2 regions of the Streptomyces sp. NPDC107550 genome follow, and region 2 is predicted to be linked to the other one. Evidence: riboswitches for the same ligand, from Rfam matches in the RefSeq annotation. Region 2 holds a riboswitch; the other holds the start of a gene.
The links. Region 2 has a riboswitch for cobalamin ahead of cobN (cobaltochelatase subunit CobN). Riboswitches for the same ligand answer to the same signal wherever they lie in the genome.
Positions count from the first base shown of each region.

Region 1: it holds a riboswitch for cobalamin, as region 2 does, so the genes downstream of both, ACZ7LY_RS26765 (cobalamin biosynthesis protein) here and cobN (cobaltochelatase subunit CobN) in region 2, are expected to answer to the same signal.

Region 1 covers NZ_JBVKBC010000026.1:25,181-28,543, forward strand. The annotation lists gene ACZ7LY_RS26760 (cobyric acid synthase) at 1-817, opposite strand, end outside; gene ACZ7LY_RS26765 (cobalamin biosynthesis protein) at 814-1,773, opposite strand; cobalamin riboswitch at 1,810-1,931, opposite strand; gene ACZ7LY_RS26770 (hypothetical protein) at 2,095-2,316, opposite strand; gene ACZ7LY_RS26775 (inorganic phosphate transporter) at 2,333-3,363, opposite strand, start outside.
Region 2 covers NZ_JBVKBC010000034.1:12,649-16,011, forward strand. The annotation lists gene cobN (cobaltochelatase subunit CobN) at 1-1,392, opposite strand, end outside; cobalamin riboswitch at 1,425-1,552, opposite strand; gene ACZ7LY_RS29650 (cobalamin biosynthesis protein CobG) at 1,639-2,823, shown strand; gene ACZ7LY_RS29655 (precorrin-8X methylmutase) at 2,838-3,363, shown strand, end outside.

The DNA of each region.
Region 1 (3,363 bases), on a different contig from region 2:
CCGGCGGCGCCACGACCGACTCGCGCACCGCGCCGCGCAGGGAGACCCGCAGGCCGTCCTCCTCGTCGATGCCGAGCCCGTGCCGGTAGGGCAGCACCCCGTACGTGGGCCGCCCGGTGAGGTCCTTGAGCATGTCGAGGCCCGGTTCGAGCAGGCTCACGTCACCGCGGAACTTGTTGACCAGATACCCGGCGACCAGCTCCTGGTCCGCGCGGGCGAGCAGCGCCGTCGTACCGAAGAACGACGCGAAGACACCGCCCCGGTCGATGTCCCCGACGACCAGGACCGGCAGCCGGGCGGCTCGCGCGACGCCCATGTTCACGATGTCGGTGCGGCGCAGGTTGATCTCGGCCGGGGAGCCGGCGCCCTCGCAGATCACGGCGTCATGACTGCCCCGCAGCTCCTCCAGGCATCCCACGACCGTGTCGAGCAGCGCTTCCTGCCGCCCGCCGCGCAGCCCGGCCCCGGCCCCCGGTCCTTCGGGCCCGCCGAAGAAGCCGCGGGCGCTCAGCTCACCGACCGGCTTGCCCAGCAGGACGACCTGGCTGCTGCGGTCGCTGCCCGGCTTGAGCAGCACGGGGTTCATCAGCGCGCTCGGCTCGACGCGCGCGGCCTGCGCCTGCATGGCCTGCGCCCGCCCGATCTCGGCGCCCTCTCGCGTCACGAACGAGTTCAGGGACATGTTCTGCCCCTTGAACGGCGCCACTTTCACGCCCTGGCGCGCCAGCCAGCGGCAGATCCCGGCCGTCACCACGCTCTTGCCCGCGTCCGACGTCGTCCCGGCGACCAGCAGGCCGCCCCCGCGCTTGCCGCTCATCGCCGGCCCGCCCACAGCATCCGCACGCCCACACACACTCCCAGTGCCAGTACCGACACGCGGCGCGAGAGCCGCACCGCCCGTTCCACATCGCCCACCCGGACCGCGCGGCCCGGCGCGTTGAGCACGGGCCGGTGCTCGACCCGCCCGCCGTACGCGAGGGTGCCGCCGAGCCGGACCCCGAGCGCGCCCGCGAACGCGGCCTCCACGACCCCGGCGTTCGGGCTCGGATGCCGCTTCGCGTCGGCGCGCCAGGCCCCCAGCGCCGCCGTGGGCCGCCCGCCGGCCAGGACCGCGAGCACCCCCGTCAGGCGGGCGCCGGGCCAGCCGGCGACGTCGTCGAGACGGGCGGCGGCCCAGCCGAACCTGCGGTACCGGGGCGACTTGTGCCCCACCATCGCGTCCAGGGTGTTCACCGCGCGGAACGCGAGCAGCCCCGGCACCCCGCCGACCGCGCCCCACACCAGCGCGCCGACCACGGCGTCGGAGGTGTTCTCGGCGACGGACTCCACGACTCCGCGCGCGATGCCGTCCGCGTCCAGGTGCTCGGGATCGCGCCCGCACAGCCGGGGCAGCAGCTCCCGCGCGAGTTCCACGTCCCCGGCCTCCAGGGCGGAGCCCACGGCCCGCGCCTCCCGGCCCAGCGAGGTGCCGCCGAGGACGGCCCAGGTGGCGGCGGCGGTCAGCGCGGCGGTGGCGGCGGGGGAGCGGCGCAGGGCGCGGGCGGCGAGGCTGCCCGCGGTCGCGGCGGTGCCCACGCAGAGCGCGGTGTGCAGGGCGCCCCGGCCGCGGTCGTCGCGCCACAGCAGGCGCTCGGCGGCGGACGCGGCCCGGCCGAACGCGGCGACGGGATGCGCCCGGCGCGGATCGCCCAGGAGGAAGTCGACGAGAAGGCCGGCGGCGGTGCCGTACGCGTACGCGCGCTCGGCCCGCCGGACGCCGCGCGGGGCGAACATGGCGGTAGTTGTCCTCACTCAGGGTGTCCACGCCCTGGTTCGACGAGAACGGCGGCGAGAGTTCCTGGCTCACCCCCGGCGAAGGGGGCTGACAGTGGCGGGACCGCGCCGGATTCGCACCGGCTTCCTCTACTGCTGCCGTCAATGGCGGGGGAAGTCCATCACGCCCCGCGAAGGGCAGTCAACTCGCGGTTGACCAGTGGGACCTTCGTCATACGGGGACGGCGCCGCGACGCCCGTACGGCGGTGGCGGACACGGCGAGGGGCGGGGTACGGGACATGCGCGTCCCGTACCCCGCCCCTTTCCGAGCCGGATGCCGGTCAGGCCACGATGAGGAAGATCCCGTAGCCGACGGCGGCCGCGCACAGCGCGAAACAGAGGTACGCGCCGGAGGCGACGGCCGCGGCCGAGCCCCCCTCGCGCGCCGCGCTCTCCCGCTTGGAGAGCCCGACGATGCCGAGCGTGAACAGGCCCACCAGGGCCACCGTGACCACGAGGCTGACGCCGAAGACGGAGCCGAGGGCCGCCCAGTCGATCTTCATAGCTGGTCCTGCTTCCTTACAGCGTGGCGCCGGCGGGGCGCGGCGGGTCGGCGACGGCCGCCGGGGCGGCGGCTGCCGCGGCGGGCAGGTCCTCGGCGAGGAGCGCGCCGGCCGGCGGGGGAGTGACGGCGGCGATGGCCGTGGTCACGACGCCCGCGGGCTCGGCCGCCGGGGTGTCCGCGCCGATCGTGTCGTCGGTGACGTTGGTGTGGTCGATGGAGTCGCGGCGCGAGAGCTTCCAGATGATCCCGGAGCCGGCCACGAGCAGCGCGGCGGTCAGGCCGATGCCCCACGGGCCCTGCTTGGTGAGGAACTCGGCGCCCGCGCCGACCAGACCGGCCGCCGGCAGGGTCAGGCCCCACGCGACGAACATCCGGGTGGCGGTCGACCAGCGGACGACACCGCCCTTGCGGCCGAGGCCCGAGCCCATCACGGCGCCGGAGCAGACCTGCGTCGTGGAGAGCGAGAAGCCGATGTGCGAGGAGGCGAGGATCGCCGTCGCGGCACTGGTCTGCGCGGCGAAGCCCTGCTGCGGGGCGAGGTCGGTGAGGCCCTTGCCCATGGTGCGGATGATCCGCCAGCCGCCCAGGTACGTGCCGAGCGCGATGGCGAGGCCCGCCGAGACGATGACCCACAGCGGCGGGTCGGCGTCGGGGGCGAGGACGCCGCCGGTGATCAGGGCGAGCGTGATGATGCCCATCGTCTTCTGCGCGTCGTTGGTGCCGTGCGCGAGGGAGACGAGGCCGGCCGAGGCGATCTGCCCGGCGCGGTAGCCCTTGGCCGTGGCCTTCTGGTCGGTCTTCTTGCTGATCCGGTAGGTCAGGCGCGTGGCGAGCATCGCGGCGAGGCCGGCGACGATCGGCGCGGCGACCGCGGGGAGGAGGACCTTGGTGACGACCGTGCCGCCGTTGACCGAGGACCAGCCCATCGACATGACCGCGGCGCCGATGAGGCCGCCGAACAGGGCGTGCGAGGAACTGGACGGCAGGCCCACGAGCCAGGTCAGCAGGTTCCAGAGGATGGCGCCGACGAGCGCCGCGAAGATGA
Region 2 (3,363 bases):
GTCGCCCTCGGGGTCGCGGGAGCGGTCGAGGAACATCTCGCCGGGCGGCGGCCCCCAGTGCCGCTCGACGGACTCGCGCAGCTCGGCGGGGAGCGTCGCGTACCAGCGCTTGTAGTCGGCGGCGGGGATGCGGACCGGGTTCTTGGCGAGCTGTTCCTCGGTGAGCCAGTCCTGGTCGTGGCCGCCCGCGTCGATGAGCGCGCGGATCAGTTCGTCGCCGTCGCCCGAGGTGAGGCCGGGGATGTCGGCGGGGTCGCCGAAGTCGTACCCCTCCGCGACGAGCCGGCGCAGCAGGGCGACGGCGGAGGCGGGGGTGTCGAGGCCCACGGCGTTGCCGATGCGGGAGTGCTTGGTGGGGTACGCGGACAGGACGAGCGCGAGCTTCTTGTCGGCGGCGGGGATGTGCCGCAGGCGGGCGTGGCGTACGGCGATGCCGGCGACGCGGGAGGCGCGCTCGGGGTCGGCGACGTACGCGGGGAGGCCGTCGGCGTCGATCTCCTTGAAGGAGAACGGGACGGTGATGAGCCGGCCGTCGAACTCGGGCACGGCGACCTGGCTGGCCGCGTCGAGCGGGGAGACGCCCTCGTCGTTGGCCTCCCAGTCGGCGCGCGAGGAGGTCAGGCACAGGGCCTGGAGGATCGGTACGTCGAGCGCGGCGAGGGCGCCCGCGTCCCAGGACTCGTCGTCGCCGCCCGCGCTCGCCTCGGCGGGGCGGGTGCCGCCGGCGGCGAGGACGGTGGTGACGATGGCGTCGGCGGGGCGCAGCGCGTCGATGAGTTCGGGTTCGGGGGCGCGCAGAGAAGCCACGTACAGCGGGAGCGGGCGGGCTCCGGCCTGCTCGATCGCGTCACACAGGGCGTGTACGAAGGCGGTGTTGCCGCTCATGTGGTGGGCGCGGTAGTAGAGCACGGCGACGGCCGGTCCTTCCCCGCCGGCGGGGGTGCGCTCCAGCGGGCCCCAGGTGGGGGCGGGGGCGGGCGCGTCGAAGCCGTGGCCGGTGAGCAGGACCGTGTCGGACAGGAAGCGGGCCAGGTGCTCCAGGTTGGCGGGGCCGCCGTGCGCGAGGTACTTGTGCGCTTCGGCGGCGATGCCGACGGGCACGGTGGAGGCGGCCATGAGCTGGGCGTCGGGCGCCTGTTCGCCGCTGAGGACGACGAGCGGGACACCGGCGGCGGTGAGCCGGTCGATGCCGTCCTGCCAGGCGCGGACGCCGCCGAGGAGGCGGACGACGACGAGTGCGGCGCCGTCGAGGAGGGCGTCGAGGTCGTCGAGCGGGAGCCGGGAGGGGTTGGCGAAGCGGTACGCGAGGGGGGCGCCGTCCCGGGCGTTCGCCGCGCGGGCGCTGAGCAGATCGGTGTCGGACGTCGACAGGAGCAGGAGCTGCTGGGGCATGCGGCGTCTGGCCTTCCTCGGGGTGTCCGCGCCCCGGGTAGTGCGTGACGGCGGGAGTTCCTGGCTCACCCCCGTCTCAAGAACGGGGGCTCACAGTGGCGGGACCGCGCCGGATTCGCACCGGGCTTCCTCCCCTGTCGCCGTCGCTGGCGATGTTGTTGCCTGCATCGTACGGGTCGGGGGCGGGGGCCGGTACGGGACGCCGGTCACAGGTGGGCGGTCCGTGCGGTAGGTATGCTCCCCGGCATGTCCGACTCCCTCATACCCTCTGATCCCGGTTCGTCCGGTACGTCCCGGGGCGACGCGTGTCCCGGCGCGCTGCGGCTGCACGCGGCGGACGACGGGTTCCTGGCGCGGGTGCGGCTGCCCGGCGGGGTGCTCCCCGCGACGGCGGCAAGGGCGCTCGCGGAGGCGTCCGGCGCGCTCGGTGACGGCGCCCTGCATCTGACGTCCCGGGGGAACGTGCAGCTCAGAGGCTTGCGTGAGGGATGCGGCGGGGAACTCGCGGCGCGGCTCGCGGACGCCGGGCTGCTGCCGTCGGCGGCGCACGAGCGGGTGCGCAACGTGGTGGCGTCGCCGCGTTCGGGTCTCGACGGCGGCGGCTTCGTGGACGTACGGGGGTGGCTGCGGGCGCTGGACGCCGAGGTGTGCGCGAGCGGGGTGACGCCGGGGCTGTCGGGGCGGTTCCTGTTCGGCCTGGACGACGGGCGCGGGGACATACCGGCGCTCGGCCCGGACGTGCTGGTGCGGGGCCTGCCGGACGGCGGCGGCTGCGTGCGGCTCGGGGCGGACGGCACGGGCTTCCACGTACCGTACGAGGACGCGGCGCGGGCGGCGGTGCGGGCGGCGGAGGTCTTCGTCGCGGCGGCCCGCGAGGCGGCGCCCGCCCGGGTCTGGCGTACGTCCGAACTGCCCACGCCCGCAAGCGAACTGACGGCGCGTCTGGCGCGGGCGCTGACCGGTGTTCCGTTCGCCGCGCACCCCGGCTGCGAGCACGGCGAGCCCGCGCCGCCGACCGGCCCCGCGCCCCTGGAAGCGGTCCTCCCGCTGGGCTCCGCGACGCCGGAGCAGTGGCGGGCGCTGACGGACCTGGCGGGCCGACTCCCCGCCGGAGAACTGCGGTTGACCCCGGCCCGTACGGTCGTCGTCCCCGGCGCGGACGCCGGCCACGCCCAACTCCTCACCGCCACCGGCCTCTTGACCGACCCGGACTCCCCCGCCGCCCGCACCGGCGCCTGCATCGGACGGCCCGGCTGCGCCAAGGCGCACGCCGACATCCGCGCCGACGCCGTCTCCCGGCACCCCGTCCTGCCCACGTACTGGTCCGGCTGCGAGCGCCGCTGCGGCCGCCCGACCGTCCCGTACGTCGATGTCGTGGCGCGCCCCGACGGCACGTACGACACCCGCCTGCCCGAGCCCGCACCCAGGTGAAAGAGCCGAAACCCGTGTATGACTACGAGAAGGACGGCGCGGCGATCTACCGCGAGTCCTTTGCCACCATCCGCGCCGAGGCCGCGGCCCCGCTCGCCGCGCTGCCGCCGGACGTGGCGCAGGTCGCGGTCCGCATGATCCACGCCTGCGGGCAGGTGGACCTCGTCCAGGACATCGGCTACTCGGCCGGGGTCGTGTCGGCGGCGCGCGCCGCGTTGCGCGCCGGAGCGCCCATCCTGTGCGACGCGCACATGGTCGCCAGCGGGGTCACGCGTGCGCGCCTGCCCGCCGACAACGACGTGGTGTGCACCCTGCGCGACCCCCGAGTACCCCAACTTGCCCAGGAGTTGGGTACGACACGGAGCGCCGCGGCCCTCGAACTGTGGCGGGACCGTCTCGACGGCGCCGTCGTCGCCATCGGGAACGCGCCGACCGCGCTGTTCCACCTCCTGGAGATGATCGCCGCCGGGGCGCCCCGGCCCGCGGCCGTGCTCGGCATCCCCGTCGGTTTCGTCGGCGCCGCCGAGTCCAAGGACGCGC